Regions from separate parts of the Burkholderia sp. THE68 genome, predicted to be linked through region 1. Evidence: predicted binding sites of a transcription regulator. Region 1 holds the regulator's gene; each other region holds the start of a gene.
The links. The regulator LexA, encoded in region 1, represses DNA repair genes until DNA is damaged. The targets are predictions, from matches to a motif close to ACTGTATNNNNATACAGT.

Region 1 (5,715 bases):
GCGCGAACGCGAGCGCGAAGCCGGTCAAAAGCGCGGGAAAGAGCGAAGGCAGCACGACGCGGCGAAACGTGAGCCAGCGCGTCGCGCCGAGGCACGCGGCGGCTTCTTCCTGTTCGCGCTCGAAGTCTTCGAGCACTGGCTGGACAGTACGCACGACGAACGGCAAGCCGATGAACGTCAGCGCGACGAGCACACCGAGCGGCGTGAACGCGACCTTGATGCCGAGCGGCGCGAGAAACTGCCCGATCCAGCCGTTACCCGCATAGACCGCCGCGAGCGAGATGCCGGCGACCGAGGTCGGCAGCGCAAACGGCAAATCGACGATCGCGTCGACGATGCGCTTGAACGGAAACGTGTAGCGCACGAGCACCCACGCGACCAGAAAACCGAACACCGCGTTGATGAGCGCGCCGCCGAGCGCCGCGCTGAACGTCAGCCGGTAAGACGCCAGCACGCGCGGCGAAGTCACCGCGCGCACGAACTGCGCCCAGTCGAGCGTCGCGGTCTTCGCGAAGGTGGCGGCAAGCGGAATCAGCACCACGAGGCTTAAGTACGCCACCGTGATGCCGAGCGTCAGGCCGAACCCGGGAAGCGCGCTCGGCTTCTTGAATGTGAGGGTCGTCATCCTTGATTGATCCTTGGTTGCGCGCCGGGGTCGGGCACGCGTTGCTGCTTCGGGCGCGCGGCGTCATTGACGCGCCGCTGCGCCCACTTCTTGCGCTTCTTCTGCTTATTGCGGTTGATAGATCGAATCGAACACGCCGCCGTCGGCGAAGTGCGTCTTTTGCGCCTTGGTCCAGCCGCCGAACGTGTCGTCGATGGTGTAGAGCTTCAGCTTCGGAAACTGCTTCGTGAGTTCGGCGGGCACCTTGTCCGAACGCGGCCGATAGAAGTTGCGCGCGGCGATGGTCTGTCCTTCGTCGCTATACAGATACTTGAGATAGGCTTCGGCGAGCTTGCGCGTGCCGTGCTTGTCGACGACCTTGTCGACTACCGCGACCGGCGGCTCGGCCAGAATGCTCACCGTCGGCACCACGATCTCGAACTTGTCCGTGCCGAACTCCTTCACCGAGAGAAACGCCTCGTTTTCCCACGCGATCAGTACGTCGCCCTGGCCGCGCTGCACGAAGCTCGTCGTGGCGCCGCGCGCGCCGGAATCGAGCACGCCGGCGTTCTTGTAGAGCTTGGTCACGAAATCCTTGGCGGTCTGCTCGTTGCCGCCCGGCTTGTGCTGCGCGTAGGCCCACGCAGCCAGATAGTTCCAGCGCGCGCCGCCCGAGGTCTTCGGGTTCGGCGTGACGATCGACACGCCCGGCTTGGCCAGATCGTCCCAGTCCTTGATGTGCTTCGGATTGCCCTTGCGCACGAGAAACACGATCGTCGACGTGTACGGCGATGCGTTGTCCGGCAGGCGCTTCTGCCAGTCCGCGTTGACGAGGCCCTTGGAAGCGAGCGCATCGATGTCATAGGCGAGCGCGAGCGTCACGACGTCCGCCTGCAGGCCGTCGAGCACCGCGCGCGCCTGTCCGCCCGAGCCGCCGTGCGACTGCTTGAAGGTCACCGTCTCGCCCGTATCGGCCTTCCACTTCTTCGCGAACGCCTGATTGAAGTCCTGATACAACTCGCGGGTCGGGTCGTAGGAGACATTCAGAAACGACGTCTGCGCGTGCGCGGACGCGACCATGCCGAAGCTCGCGGCCGTCAGCGCCGCTGCCGCGAACAGACGCCGCGCGCCCTTGCCTAATCCCAGTGTGATGCTTTGCATTCCCCGTTCTCCGTCTTATCGAATTGACGGAATCAGTCTAACGAGGCGTCTATATGAATGAAAATAATCGTTATTCACTTTTTTATACGAAAAACTGCTAAGAAGCATATTCCTGGATGGAAAAAGGGCGCGCGCCCGGCAACCGACTGTTTCGCAGGCTGGCGGGCACGAACTTAAAGTAAAGCTTGAAAAGCGCGAAATACTGTATAAAAATACAGTCACCTGTCCATTCATACAGTGCATCCGGGACCTGAGCCAGTGACCAAGACATCCAAACTTACCGCGCGGCAACAGCAGGTGTTCGAGCTCATCCAGCGTGCGATCGACCGCACCGGCTTCCCGCCTACGCGCGCCGAGATTGCGGCCGAGCTGGGTTTCAGCTCGGCGAATTCCGCCGAGGAACACCTTCGGGCGCTGGCGCGCAAGGGCGTGATCGAGCTGGCGGCGGGTTCGTCGCGCGGCATCCGGCTGCTCGGCGATGCATCGCGCATCGACCGCTCCGAGGAGTTGCCGCACCAGTTCACGCTGCCGCATCAGAGCATCATGCAACTGTCGCTGCCGCTCGTCGGGCGGGTCGCGGCAGGTAGCCCGATCCTCGCGCAGGAGCACATCTCGCAGCACTACTCGTGCGATCCCGCGCTGTTCTCTGACAAGCCCGACTATCTGTTGAAAGTGCGCGGGCTGTCGATGCGCGACGCGGGCATCCTCGATGGCGACCTGCTCGCCGTGCAGAAGCGCAACGAAGCGAAGGACGGACAGATCGTCGTCGCGCGTCTGGGCGACGACGTCACGGTGAAACGCTGGAAGCGCCGTCCCGACGGCGTCGAACTGATCGCCGAGAACCCGGATTACGAAAACATTTTCGTGCGCTCCGGCAACAGCGATTTCGCGCTCGAAGGCATCGCCGTCGGACTGATCCGCTCGGGCGAGTTCTGACGGCGCGCCGCGCGGGCGGCGAGGCGCGAAAGTCGAAGACAGATTGCACGAGATTTTCGCAACGGGACGGAAAATGTCCCGTTCAAATATCAAGATAGCCTCACCAACCGCTTCAACGTCCGTCCAGGGCGTCCCAAACACAACAAGCATGACGGCCATCGTTCCGGTGCGCCGCGGTGCATCCTATCGTCTGGAGAGTCATCATGGAACGTTTTGCCCGTCTGCTGCCCTTCCGTCAGTTCGGCCGCTTGCGTCATCTGCGCGCGCTGATCACGTGCGGCACGCCGCGCGCCGAATCCGCGCCCGATCTCTTCGACGAAATGCCCGCGTTGCCGTCGCGCCAGCCGGCTTTTGCGCGCGTGTCGCTGAGCAGCACGGTGCATGCGGAACCCGAACAGCGCGCGCCGGTGCGGGTGTATCGCGGACAATCGAGGGTGATTCTGGTCGGCAAGATCGACGAAGTGTCGCGCATGATCGACCGCTGTATCGCCGAGGAAGACGCGGGGCTGACGGGAGGCATCCTCGCCTGATATTGCGGCGAACCGCACGCCGAACGTGAATTTCCGGGATATAAACCGCCTGCGCGCTGTCAATCCCGGATTCACGTTCCGCAAACGAGGCTTCGCCGTCGCATGTCCCGCACTACCCGTTCTGTCGTTGCCGCGCTCGTCGTCCTGATACTCGTCGCGGCGCTCGGTTTCATCTATGCGTCACCTTACATCGCACTGGACCGCGTGAAGCGCGCGGCCGATGCGCGCGACGCGCAGACAGTCAATCAATACGTCGATTTTCCCGCGTTGCGCGCGAGTCTCAAGGAACAGGTCGCCGCGCTGCTGACGCGGCGTGTCGATATCCAGAAAAGCGGCAATCCGCTCGCGATCATCGGAGCGATGATCGGCGCGGCGCTCGTCGGTCCGCTGGTCGATTCTTACGCAACCCCGGACGGCGTCGCGGCCATTCTGAACGGCATTCCACCGCGCGGCGATCCGGGAGAACGTCCGCCACAGGCGGGCAATGGCGGCGCATCGGCAAGTGCCGCGGACGCGCCCGCATCCGCTGTCACGGCCGCGCAGCCAGCGCCGAAAGCGCCGCCGCAGACCACGGCGGGCTACCGAAGCCTGAACACGTTCGTCGTCACGTATCAGCACGGCGCCGGCGATGCGCGTTACTCGGCGATTTTCCGCCGCGACGGACTCGTGTCGTGGAAGCTCGTCGCGGTCGATCTCAACGGCTGATCCGTCGAGCGCCCACGCTCAGGCGCCGGCTTCGGCCTTGACCGGTTTCGCCGCGTAAGCCGCTTCGTCTTCGGCTTCCGCCGATTCACCCGCCTGACACACGGCAACGAGAATGCTGCATTTCACGCGATCGAGCAGCGGCGTGTTGCCTGCGCCCATCCACCAGCGCGCAAGTCCGCTGCGGCACCGATGCCCGACCACGACGAGATCGACCTGCAGGCTTTCCGCGAGCGCCGCGATTTCGTCGATCGGATGGCCGAACGCGAAATGCCCCTGCGCCTGAAGACCGCGTTCGCGCAGCCATTCCACGCCTTCCTGCAGGATGTCGCGCGCGGCCTCTTCGAAGCGTCCGCAGGCCATATCGGTTAGCAGTCCGGCGCTCTGCGCGATGCTGGAGCGCATGTCGACCACCGCGAGGACGTGCGTCTCGGCATTCAGATCCAGCGCGAGATTCGCGCCTTGCCGCAATGCCTTGCGACCCTCTCTGGAGCCGTCATAGCACAGCAGGATTTTTCGATAGCTATCCATCGTGACCTCCCTGGCCAACTTGCCCGTCGCGCTCCGTTCGATGCGAAGCGTAGCGCGATTTACCTGCGGCGTTTCTTCATCATGGTGTGTCGCCCCATACGTGGCAACGCTGGAAAACGCTAACCGCCGCGAACGTGCTAGCTCGCACCGTGCCAGAACCCCGGGCGCACCGGCGGACAAGCCTCTGGCACTTTCGGCCGGAACCGGTTCGACACCTTCCCGCACAGCTTTGACTCGCGTTCGCCGCATGCGGTTGCAAGCGACGCGCTGCCTTGGTGCAATGGATTACACTAGCCCGCTGGATTTCCCTTACGCGATTTTCCTGCGGCACGAATGCATGACTGATCAAACATCACGCGAGTCCGATGAAAGCGGCGCGCCACCCGCCATCGAGTTCAACGAAGTAAGGAAACACTACGGCGATCGCACTGTCGTCGACGGTCTCTCGTTCGATGTGCGCCCCGGCGAATGCTTCGGACTGCTCGGCCCGAACGGCGCGGGCAAGACGACGACACTCAAGATGCTGCTCGGCATCACCTCGCCCGACAGCGGCGCGATCCGGCTCGTCGGCGAGCCGGTGCCCGCTCGCGCCCGTTTCGCGCGCGAGCGCGTGGGCGTCGTGCCGCAGTTCGACAATCTCGATCCCGATTTCACGGTGCGCGAGAACCTGACCGTGTTCGGCCGCTACTTCGGCCTGACGGGCGCGCGCATGGACGCGCTCGTGCCGTCGCTGCTCGAATTCGCGCGGCTGGAGAGCAAGGCCGATGCGCGCGTCGGCGAACTGTCGGGCGGCATGAAACGGCGTCTCACGCTCGCGCGTGCGCTCGTCAACGATCCCGACGTCCTCGTCATGGACGAGCCGACCACCGGCCTCGATCCGCAGGCGCGGCATCTGATCTGGGAGCGCCTGCGCTCGCTGCTCGCGCGCGGCAAGACGATCCTCCTGACGACGCACTTCATGGAAGAAGCCGAACGCCTCTGCGACCGGCTGTGCGTGATCGAGGAAGGCCGCAAGATCGCCGAGGGACGGCCGCGCGATCTCATCGGATCGGTGATCGGCTCGGACGTGATCGAGATCTACGGCCCCGATCCGCAAGCCCTCGCCGCCGAGCTCGCGCCGTTGGTCGCGCGCATGGAAGTCAGCGGTGAAACGCTGTTCTGCTACGTCGACGACCCGCAGCCCGTGCATGCGCGCGTGAAGGGCCGCGCGGACGTGCGCTATCTGCATCGCCCGGCAAATCTCGAAGATGT
Region 2 (5,715 bases), on a different replicon from region 1:
AAGTGTCGATAACTGTCTTGCCGGGTGTGCACGTCGTCGCCTACTGTCGTCTATACGGCTTACTTCCACCCGCAAACATGAAGCGCAAAGAGGAGTGAACGATGGCCCGGCAAACCTGGCAGGAACGCCGCGCGAACGGACGCGCCGCGCGCGAGCGCACGCCGCGCAGCGCGCACGAGGCGATCGGCGATGTGGATCGCGATCCCATCGAACTCCTGCGAATGAGCAGCAAAGGCCGCGTCGACGCACTGATTCCATTGCGCTACGGACGCATGCTCGTGTCGCCGTTCACGTTCTACCGTGGCAGCGCGATTGTGCAGGCGCACGATCTGGCGGCGACCCCGGACAGCGGCATCGCCATCCAGATTTGCGGCGATTGCCACTTGTCCAACTTCGGCGGTTTCGCGACGCCCGAGCGTGCGCTCATCTTCGATCTCAACGACTTCGATGAAACCGCGCACGGACCGTGGGAGTGGGATCTGAAGCGCCTCGTCGCCAGCTTCACGATCGCCGGACGCCATTTGGGCCACGGCGATCTCGCCGCCGACGAGTTCGCGTTTTTCGCCGCGCGCAGCTATCAGACGCATCTACGCGAGTACGCCGAAATGAGCGTGCTCGATCTCTGGTACGAGCGCATCACCTTCGATCGCATGTACGACACCGTGCTGAGCGACGACGCCCGGCGGCGCATCAAGCGCGGCATTGAACGCGCGTCGCGTCGCACGCACGAGACGATGCTGCCGAAGCTCGCCGATCGAACCGGCGACACATGGCGTATCCGCGATGCGCCGCCCGCGGTCTTCCACATCCGCGGCAAGCACACGCTGATCGACGGGAACGACACCTGGATGACGCTGAAACGCAGCCGCGAGGAGATTTTCGCGGCGCTGTTGCGCGACTATGTCGCGACGTTGACGCCGGAGCGCGCGCGGCTGCTGGCGCAGTTCACGTTTCAGGATGTCGCGTTCAAGGTCGTCGGCGTGGGCAGTGTCGGCACGCGCTGCCTGGTTTTGTTGCTGACCGACCACCACGACAGGCCGCTCTTCCTGCAAATGAAGGAAGCGTCGACGTCGGTGGTCGCGAGATACGCGAAACATACAAACGAGTCGGAACACGATGGTCAGCGCGTGGTTCACGGACAACGTCTGATGCAGGCGGCCACCGACCCGTTTCTCGGCTGGGCGACGGGCCCGCTCGGGCGCACGCTTTACATCCGCCAGCTGCGCGACATGAAGATTTCCGCTGAGATCGAAACCTACAGCGACGAAGCCTTTCGCGAATACGCCGCGCTGTGCGGCTGGGCCCTCGCGCGCGCCCACGCTAAATCGGGCGGTCTGGCGCTGGAAATTTCAGGCTATATCGGCAACAGCGATCGAATGGCCGAAGCGCTGGTGCGCTACGGACGCGGTTATGCGGACCAGGTGGAAAAGGACTACGAGGTGTTTCGCACGGCGTGTCGCGACGGCAAGCTTCAGGCACGTTCCGATGCGGACATGGCGGCCGACTTCGCGCCCTGATGCTATTCGAATGAATTCGCCTGGAAATAGATGAACCGGGGGCACGCGGGTAGGACCGCGTGCCGGATGCAGGGGAGTCAGTGGGCGGCGATGGCGAGTTGCGGTCGACCGTGTCGGGCGGCACGCTCGTAGGCGTCGACCGCGAAGGCGAACACGGCTGGCAAGGCGTCGGAGCAGGCGACGTCGACTACATCGTCCGTTTCGGGGAAATGAAAGTTATCGGGCCGCGCGAACAATTCGCGTAACGCGGGTTCATGCCGTCCGGCAAAACCCAGGTCCGCCACAGCCTCGGCCTCGATGGCATGCAGCAGCCGCCACGTCAGCGGCACGCCCTGGTCGATGTAACGCCCCGCTACTTGACGCGTGATGCGCTCGAGGTCGCGCACCGCACGGGAGAACTGCTTCCTGCTTAGATTTTCGCCGTTCGACTCCATGATTCACCCCTTCCCACCTGGTCTTATTGTACTGTACAAACATACAGTACTTGTTGCAATGAAAATAGCGTCGCGCTACTCGACCTGGGTGTATGTGCGATTCCGCCTACGTGCATTTCAGACATCCGCCGCTTTGCGTGCTGGCGAACGAAGCGCATCGTGGAACCATGCTTAGGAAATCTCCTGAGCGGAACGCGCAGCCGCTTTCGGGCGTTCGTTTGAAGGCACTGCGCCACCACATAGCGTCGCAAACCACGGGAGAACTGAGATGAACAAGGATCAAGTCGAAGGCGTTGGCAAGCAGGTCAAGGGCAAGATCAACGAGGGTGTCGGGAAAATGACCGGCGACAAGGCTCAGGAAGCCAAGGGTGATTTGCAACAGGCGGCCGGCAAGGTTCAAAAGGGCGTGGGTGATGCACGCGAAGACCTGAAGGACAGTGTCAAGAAGAACCCGTAACACGGGCATCACGGCAACGCGTACGCGATGCCGCTTCGAACGGGACGCGCTGTTTCACGCGTCCCGTTTTTCTTTTGATGATGGGCGCCCGCGAGCACCGACTTTCTGCGCATAAAGTCGGCAGCAGCGGCGCGGGCGCTGGGGTCAGCGTTGACGGTCAGCCGTGAACAACCACCAGCAATGCTCGGGCATCGGCGCGGCCCACATTGCGGATCGCGTGCGCTTCATCCGCTGCATAGCGCGCGGTTTCTCCAGCCTTGAGCCGCCGCGTTGTCCCTGAGGCCTCCACTTCGATCGATCCGTTCAGGACGGTGAGATGTTCGCGGGTGCCGGGTTCATGCGCGTTCGACGTAAGCGCCGCGCCGGATTGCAACGTGAGTTCGTACCACTCGAATTTGCCCGCGAGTTCTATCGGGCCCCACACGCGCAGCTGATAGCCGCCGTTGTCGCCGCTCAGCGTGGGTATTTCGTGCGGCCCGGCGATGCGGATCGCCTCGACCGGTCTTTGTTGCGCGAACAACTGATCCAGACTGATGCCGAGCGCATTGGTCAGTCTCCAGGCGACCGCGATGGTCGGATTGGCCTTGTCGCGCTCGATTTCCGACAACATCGACTTCGACACGCCGGCGGCCCGCGACAGATCGTCCAGCGTCAATCGTCTTTCATTGCGTAATCGTTGAATCGTCTCTCCGACGCGCGGCGGCGCCGCACCGGTCGCCGTGAAGTCGCCTGCTTTTCCTTCCGAACCCGTGCTTGCCATGAATCGACCAATCCCTTAAAGTGTTCGTCATATCGGAATTTGGTTCGATATATCGAACGTGTCCGATGCGATGGATGCACTATAACAGGGCTATGGGCCGCGTGCGCGAGCAACGGAGCGCGGATTGCAGCAGCAGGCCGAGAACAAGGATTACGATGAAAGATCGATACCTCTCCCATCTTCGCTCGACGCTCGACGAGATCCGCGCCGCGGGGTTCTATAAATCGGAGCGCGTGATCGCGAGTCCGCAGTCATCGGGCATTCGGCTCGCGAATGGCAGTGACGTGCTCAACTTCTGCGCGAACAACTACCTCGGACTGGCGGACGATCGTCGTCTCATCGAGGCCGCGAAAGCCGGTCTCGACGCCGACGGTTTCGGCATGGCGTCCGTGCGCTTCATCTGCGGCACGCAGACCGTGCACAAGGAACTCGAACACGCGATCGCGCAATTTCTCCAGACCGATGACGCGATCCTCTATTCGAGCTGCTTCGACGCGAACGGCGGTCTGTTCGAAACGCTGCTCAGCGAAGAAGACGCGATCATCAGCGACGAACTCAACCACGCCAGCATCATCGACGGTGTGCGCCTGTCGAAAGCGCGGCGCCTGCGCTACAAGAACAACGACCTCGCGGATCTCGAAGCCAGGTTGCAGGAAGCCGACGCCGCCGGCGCGCGCTTCAAGCTGATTGCGACTGACGGCGTTTTCTCGATGGACGGCATCATCGCCGACCTCGCGGGCATTTGCGATCTCGCCGATCGCTACGGCGCGCTCGTCATGGTCGATGACTCGCACGCTGTTGGTTTCATCGGCGGAAACGGACGCGGCACACCGGAGCATTGCGGCGTGCTCGATCGCGTGGACATCATCACCGGAACGCTGGGCAAGGCGCTCGGTGGCGCGTCGGGCGGTTATGTCGCTGCGCATCAGGAGATCATCGACTTGTTGCGCCAGCGCAGCCGGCCGTATCTTTTTTCAAACACGTTGGCGCCGAGTATCGCGGCGGCATCGCTGAAGGTGCTCGAACTGCTTGATAGCGATGAAGGCGCGACCCTGCGCCACCGCGTACGCGAAAACGGCGCGCACTTCCGCCGCGCGATGTCAGCGCTCGGCTTCGATCTCGTTCCGGGTGAACATCCGATCATTCCGGTCATGCTTGGCGATGCGCAACTCGCATCGAAGATGGCCGATGCGTTGCTCGAGGAAGGCGTCTATGTGATCGGCTTTTCCTACCCCGTGGTGCCCAAGGGACGCGCGCGCATCCGTACGCAGATGAGCGCGGCGCACACGGCAGAACAGATCGATCGCGCGGTCGATGCGTTCGCGCGCGTCGGCCGATCGCTCGGCGTCATCAGCTGAGCGCCGCCGCAGACTTTATGCGCATAAAGCAAGGGGACCGGGCCACAAGTCCGCGTCCTTCGAAGCAGCACCACGAAGACCAAACGTCAGGATAAAACGCAATGAAAGCCCTCGCCAAACTCGAACGCGCACCCGGCCTCACGTTGACGCGCGTGAAGCGGCCGGAAGTCGGCCATAACGACGTCCTTATCCGCATCCGCAAGACTGCGATCTGCGGCACCGACATCCACATCTGGAAATGGGACGAATGGGCGCAGAAGACGATTCCCGTGCCGATGCATGTCGGTCATGAGTACGTCGGCGAGATCGTGGAGATGGGGCAGGAAGTGCGCGGCTTCGCCATCGGCGATCGTGTGTCCGGCGAAGGCCATATCACCTGCGGGTTCTGTCGCAACTGTCGCGCGGGCCGTCGCCATCTGTGCCGCAACACGGTGGGCGTCGGCGTGAACCGCGAGGGTGCGTTCGCTGAATATCTCGTGATTCCCGCCTTCAATGCGTTCAAGATTCCGGCCGATATCTCCGATGACCTCGCCGCGATCTTCGATCCTTTCGGCAACGCGACGCACACCGCGCTCTCGTTCAACCTCGTCGGCGAGGATGTGCTGATCACCGGCGCGGGCCCGATTGGCGTAATGGCCGCGGCGATCGCGCGGCATGTGGGCGCGCGCAATGTCGTCATCACCGACGTGAACGACTACCGGCTCGAACTCGCCCGCAAGATGGGCGCGACGCGCGCGGTCAACGTGGCGAACGAAGATCTTCGCGACGTGATGAGCGAACTCGGCATGACCGAGGGCTTCGACGTCGGTCTGGAAATGTCCGGCGTGCCGAGCGCGTTCACGGCGATGCTCGAATCGATGAATCACGGCGGCAAGGTCGCGCTGCTCGGCATTCCGCCGGCGCAAACCGCGATCGACTGGAATCAGGTGATTTTCAAGGGACTGGAAATCAAAGGCATCTACGGGCGCGAGATGTTCGAGACCTGGTACAAGATGGTCGCGATGCTGCAAAGCGGCCTGGACCTGTCGCCGATCCTGACGCACACCTTTCCCGTCGACGACTATCAGCGCGCATTCGACACGATGCTCTCGGGCGATAGCGGCAAGGTCATCCTCGACTGGACCGCGGACGCCGCCTGAGCGCCGCGCCCGTCACTGAGCGGCGTCCGCTGGCGCTTTCGAAAATTCGG
Region 3 (5,715 bases), on a different replicon from region 1:
GCCGAAGCGAGTCAAGGACAAACGACTTTTCTATTTGCGCGTCACGAAGCTTCCGCGACCTGGTCCGATCGTGTCCCCCAACTGTCACCGGCATTCTCGCAAGTTCCTCCCGGAGCTGGCTTATTATCTTCCGGTTGAATTCATCGCCGGTTTCCGGGCTGACCCAGAAATGAGCGCGATACCCTCGGCGGCCGTTGAATAGTTGATTGAACAGCGCAGGCGCGACCGGAAAAAATGTAAGCGAGCGCTGATCACCCACCGTCAGCTCGTCGACGAACTCTCGGCTATAAGACACTCCACTGCCATCGATTGCGGCTGCTAACGACGACCCCAGTTGCCGGATCAGTTCGTCGGGATCTGGGCAAGCCTCAACCTGCTCGATCAGAGCCGGGGAAGCGCCATCGAAATGCCACTCGTCAATCGTCGGTAGACTTGAACGATGCGGAGAAAGACCAGTGTTCACGATTTCCGAGGCGGAAGAGGTCCTTCTACTCTAGTTCAAAGTAGGCACTTGGTCGCCGGACGGATAGATGAACTCCATCAAGTCCTCCAACATCATGTCCTGCAATCGCTCGTCGAGCAGGTTAGATCGCACTTCACTGTAGAGCGCGTTGCAGCGTCGATCAGTGGCGTCGTAAAAGCCGAATTGTGCTTCAACGGCAGCTGCGGCGGCCTCGTCGACGGCTTCGAAATGGATGCGGGCTTCGTCTCGTGTCATGCCTCGGATATCGACACGCTCGCACGAAACTTTAGGCTCTTTCGTGGTGAAAAACTTGCCCTGTCGAATGACGGGAAGTGTTCACCACCTAGTTGCCGTTCTTTGGGGCGATGCTGGCCGCAGTTAGCATAGTAGAATCGCGACCGTGAGTCGCAGGCGACTCATATAGGGCTTGCCTGAGGGCGCAAGCTAAGAAGCGAATAGAAGGCGGCACAAGCTGATAAGTTAAAAATTGGTAAGTCCGGGGGGAGCAATGGTGCGGAAAGGAGCGGCGCTCGCGCTTACGCTGGCTGCGATGGTGGGCAGTGCCCAGGCGGCTGAGGACTGGTTTAAGTTGGGAACGATAGGAAAGGACACGATTTACATGGACCGTGCTTCTGCGCGCAGGTTGCCGGACGGCGGCGTTGTCTTTTGGCTGAAGACGATACACGATCATTCGAACGAACACCCAGATCCGCACTCGCTCGGATATATCAACCCAGAACTCACTCATATCCGCAGCGCGTGTGATGCGCCGGCGGTCTACGTGACAGACGGATACGTCTCCTATAAGTCAGACGGCGGCATTTTCGAGGCGAATAGCTACGAACACCGACACGTCCTGATTCCGGGCAGCACAATGCAAGCAATCGTCAACAATGTGTGCGGTGCAGGCAAAGCAAGATAAATTCAGCTCTTTGTTAGACGTCGGTCAACGCGATCGCCGGGATCGCAACGGGCGAAAGCTTCCGCGCGCCTCGGTTGCTCGACCGGCCGTGCGGACTCAGCAGGATGGGTGACGGTCGGACCGCGACGTCAAATGGCTCAATGCCGAGCGGCCCTTTCCGCTTGACGATGTCGATCGAAACCCCTTCAGCTGCGGGCCTAACTGCTAGGCGTAAGGACGCTGGCGACGCGTCCTGTTGCGCGGCGAGCGGGCGCAGCACGAACAACAGCATCTCGGATGCTTGCACGCATAATGACAGTCGCCGAAGCGCCTCGGCTCGCATGTGTTGCTGCCACAGCAAGAGCGCACCGCAGGTGTTCGTTTTGAGAATCTGCTCGGCGGCCCACAGCGCGTCGGCGCTGGTGCCGACATTGAGTCGCATGATCTTGTCCGGCGGAACCCCAATATACGAAAGCCCGAGTGCGTTTGGCGTGTGCGGCGGCTTGAGCAAAACGATCGGTCGCTTTGCCACCTTGGCAAGCGCCGGCTGCAGCAGGCGAACTTCACCGATGCCGGGCTGTTGAACCAGGAGCTCGGTCAGCGCCCCAATCGGCCAACCCCCGCCCCGCAGCTGTTCCGACAGAGCGGCGTATCCCGTGTCGACCGTGCGGCCAGCGGCGCGGCCCAGCTGGCTGCCTCGCCAGAGGGACGGGTGCAGGTTTTCGATGTCTTTCGGGAGTGCGGACATGGCAATGCTCACTACTGTATGGATGTACAGTATGGAGCGGCCCCACGTATCTGAGGACACGAGGACTCTCTTAAAATAAGGGATAGTCTTGTGCCTAACAGTAAGCCTAGTCATTACGTGGAACCCATCGAAATTCTGACCGAGCCGGAGCGCCGTCGTCGGCGCACCCCGCAGGAAAAAATAGCCATCGTGCAGGAAACACTGGAGCCGGGAGCGTCCGTGTCAGGCGTCGCACGCCGGCACGGCGTCAACGCCAACCAGGTGTTCGGCTGGCGCAAGCAATACCAGGAAGGCAGTCTGGCTGCAGTGAAGGCAGGTGAATCTGTTGTGCCCGCATCCGAGCTGGCCGCCGCCATCAAGGAAATCAAGGAACTGCAACGACTACTCGGGAAAAAGACAATGGAAGTCGAAATCCTGAAAGAAGCCGTGGAATGGAGCCGCTCAAAAAACCTGATTGCGCGCTCGCCCTTGCTGCCAGGGGACGACCATTGAAGACGGTCTGCAAAGTTCTCGGCGTGGCGCGCTCTGGTGTAGCAGCGAAACAGGCTCGCTCGCCGGATTGGCAAGATGGTCGTAGCGCCAAACCGACTGACGACACTGAATTGGTCGAGGAAATCCAGACCCACGTAGCGCACCTCCCAACCTACGGCTACCGACGCATCTGGGCACTGCTGCGCCGTAGTCGGGAACAGGCCAACGCGCCTTGCATCAATCACAAGCGCGTGTATCGGATTATGTGTGAGCACCAGTTGCTGCTGCGTCGCCCCGGCGTGCGGCGAGACAGTCGGCGGCACGACGGTCGCGTTGCCGTTGACCGTAGCAACACCCGCTGGTGCTCCGATGGCTTTGAGTTCCGGTGCGATGATGGCACGCCGCTGCGCGTCACGTTCGCGCTGGACTGCTGCGACCGGGAAGCGATTAGCTGGGCGGCGACGACCGGCGGCCATAGCGGTGATGTGGTGCGCGACGTGATGTTGGCCGCCGTTGAACAGCGCTTCGGCACCACGCGGGCTACACAGCTCATCGAATGGCTGTCAGACAACGGCTCGGCCTACATCGACCACCGCACACGCAGCTTCGCTCGTGAACTGGGGCTTGAGCCGCTGACCACGCCGGTCCGTTCGCCGCAAAGTAATGGCATGGCCGAATCGTTCGTGAAGACGATGAAACACAATTACGTCGCCTATATGGACAAGCCCGACGCACCAACGGCGCTCTCGCGTCTGGCTATTGCGTTTGAACACTACAATGAGCGCCACCCGCATAAAGCCCTGAAATACCGCTCGCCTCGCGAGTTCAGGCGCGCTGCGGTGCCATCAACCTAACGGTGTCCGCGTGTCCTGAGTTATAGGGGCAACTCCACAGTATCCTACACGCTCTAACGTCTAAGCGCAGTCGAGTCCATTCGCCCCGAGTTCGATCCGGAGCCTGCCCTCGCCCGAAGCTGGAAGTAACCTGATTGCCAGGGCTGTAGGGATTTCGATCAACTAGGCTGTCGCCTCATTTTTACTATATTGGACGTCAGCCGGTACCTGATGCAGGCGCATGCATTCGCGTGTCGGCACTTGGAACTAAATGGAGCACTTATGCTAGTCGAGTCTCTAACGACGCTGGGGGTGTTGATCGATCGTCTGATCCAACTAGTTGACAGAAGGGAAAAACTGAATCGCAGCATGTTCATCGACTACGTCGAGCCGGTGATGGCGGATTTTGAAACCATCCACGCTGAATATATGAAAAACTTCCATCGTTACTCGGATATGCTGAGTGATAGAAGTGTCCCCTTCAATGAGGAGCATCCCGTTTTCGAGGAAATAAGACGCAACACAATAGCCGCGCAGCATCTGAAAACGCGCGTGAGAATGCTCGGCGAGATGCCGGACGTAGACGAACGGCTCACGTCGTTCGTGTTCAGTATCTGGCATTACTTCTGGCTAAGTAGCGCATTCGTTTCGGTCCCGGCGCGCGAAGGCACGCCAGCGACCGTTCCCGTTCGAGGTTCCCAGGCAGACTCTCCGCGCAATGTCCTCTTGCGTATGAAGCGAACGCGCTCGGCTGGCTACGTTCTTTCGCTGTCGCTGCATGAAATTTCCGGACGCAACACCAGCTTGAACACTGTCTTAAGAGCGCAGAGTTCAGAAGACCTTCATGGGCGAGCGCAGGCTGCTGTCTGGAGCACGGCCAAGATCCTTCAGGACAAATATGCGGCGGTGTACTTTGAATTTACCAAGCTGAAGCAACGCCTATTAAAGCCAATTTGAGGCTCGAATGAAACGGGACGACACCCGTCAGGCCGTGAATCAGAGCCGAAATTTGGATGTCGTTCTTCCGCGCTTCCCTGGAGATTCGGATATGCCAAAGAAAACGGATAGCGATTCAATTCCGTTGGGCTACGCCTTAACGTCCAAGACGCGCTCTGGCCGAGAGAAGGCGACGGTCATTGGATCGAGGCGTGTTTTTCCAGATTGGAAATCCCGTACCCATTGCACGTTCGTGCCCACGACTTGTGCCAGTCTTCCTGCCTTCCCAAACTCCTCTGCCGTTTCCTCGGTGACGTCTTGCCCTTTCGCGCGAAGCTCTTCAATCCGTCCCGACCTCTCTGCGTACAATCCCTGCAAGGCAGAATAGGAGGCGCCATAGCTCTCCAGGAACCGCCCGAGCGCGTGTTGTCCGTCAGGCCTGGCTGCAACGCTGCCCAAGCTGCGTCGGGCGGAACTGGTGTGGTCTGCGGCAAACGCGATCAACTTGTTGAGCTCGCTAAGCTCTTGGATAGATCCCACCACGTCCGGGCTAAACTGTTTGCTTCGCGTTTGCTCGAGATAGATGTTCGCCTGGTCGTACAGAGCGAGGTATGCGAGCGGTTTGCTATCCCAGATCGTCTTTGCGTCGTTGACTGCTTCCTCAATGGAAGCTGCGTCCACCTTGACGCACCTACGTGTCTCGTCGTTCGAGACGATCAGCAAGTGCAGGCCCTTAACGCGAACTGGCTGCGGCCGAATAATCACATCCAGCACTATCTCTTCTTCCTCCTCCCTCGAGACACGCGGTGAGAATGCCGGCTCGGAATAGTACGAGAGGGGCGATCTCCTTGAGCGGCTCGGCCAGTCATCGTCGTCGTCATCGTTCGCGCCGATCTGATTTTCCCGATTGCGCTCGCTCGCATCATAAGCGTCGTTGTTCGGATTCATGCTGTCGCTGCGATCATCATTCGGTGTTCTGGCCATAGGGTCTCTCCTCAGAGTTTTTCTTCTATTAGAAATCGTGGGAGTCGAACGACTGCCGCATGGCGGATTATCGTCCATGCGCGGCGTCTTGCAAGCGAATTGTGTCGGTGGCGCCCAGTCCAGTGGACGTAGTCAAAAAAAAATGGAAGACTACAAGGGCATAAAGGAGGGAGGGCCGCCCCTCCCTCCTTTATGCCGCGAAGACTTTAAACATCCGGAACGTAGTTGGGGTACTGGCGTCCCGCTCCCCAAACGATGCGACACGCGCCGGTTTGCGCGGGCACATTGACATACCCTCCGCCGGCTTCAGATGCTCCGCCACCGTACTCACCCGAGCCCGGATATTGCGAACCGGCCCCACCGTTGGTGTTATTAGCCG

Region 2: the regulator LexA is predicted to act here: its motif matches at 1,982-1,999, upstream of BTHE68_RS21260 (DUF2471 family protein).
Region 3: the regulator LexA is predicted to act here: its motif matches at 2,126-2,143, upstream of imuA (translesion DNA synthesis-associated protein ImuA).

Annotation. Positions count from the first base shown of each region.
Region 1 covers NZ_AP022315.1:1,230,222-1,235,936, reverse strand. Annotated here, with positions in the region: gene cysT (sulfate ABC transporter permease subunit CysT) at 1-625, opposite strand, end outside; gene BTHE68_RS05895 (sulfate ABC transporter substrate-binding protein) at 731-1,765, opposite strand; gene lexA (transcriptional repressor LexA) at 2,024-2,701, shown strand; gene BTHE68_RS05885 (hypothetical protein) at 2,905-3,231, shown strand; gene BTHE68_RS05880 (DUF2939 domain-containing protein) at 3,334-3,936, shown strand; gene BTHE68_RS05875 (universal stress protein) at 3,955-4,464, opposite strand; gene nodI (nodulation factor ABC transporter ATP-binding protein NodI) at 4,802-5,715, shown strand, end outside.
Region 2 covers NZ_AP022316.1:1,697,790-1,703,504, reverse strand. Annotated here, with positions in the region: gene BTHE68_RS21265 (DUF2252 domain-containing protein) at 102-1,517, shown strand; gene BTHE68_RS21260 (DUF2471 family protein) at 1,595-1,951, opposite strand; gene BTHE68_RS21255 (CsbD family protein) at 2,220-2,408, shown strand; gene BTHE68_RS21250 (helix-turn-helix domain-containing protein) at 2,566-3,168, opposite strand; gene BTHE68_RS21245 (glycine C-acetyltransferase) at 3,324-4,526, shown strand; gene tdh (L-threonine 3-dehydrogenase) at 4,628-5,665, shown strand; gene BTHE68_RS21235 (YceI family protein) at 5,678-5,715, opposite strand, start outside.
Region 3 covers NZ_AP022320.1:143,962-149,676, reverse strand. Annotated here, with positions in the region: gene BTHE68_RS36085 (hypothetical protein) at 1-463, opposite strand, end outside; gene BTHE68_RS36080 (hypothetical protein) at 494-718, opposite strand; gene BTHE68_RS36075 (hypothetical protein) at 972-1,385, shown strand; gene imuA (translesion DNA synthesis-associated protein ImuA) at 1,399-2,112, opposite strand; one part of gene BTHE68_RS36065 (IS3 family transposase) at 2,239-2,554, shown strand; one part of gene BTHE68_RS36065 (IS3 family transposase) at 2,554-3,437, shown strand; gene BTHE68_RS36060 (hypothetical protein) at 3,786-4,373, shown strand; gene BTHE68_RS36055 (hypothetical protein) at 4,503-5,336, opposite strand; gene BTHE68_RS37380 (hypothetical protein) at 5,543-5,715, opposite strand, start outside.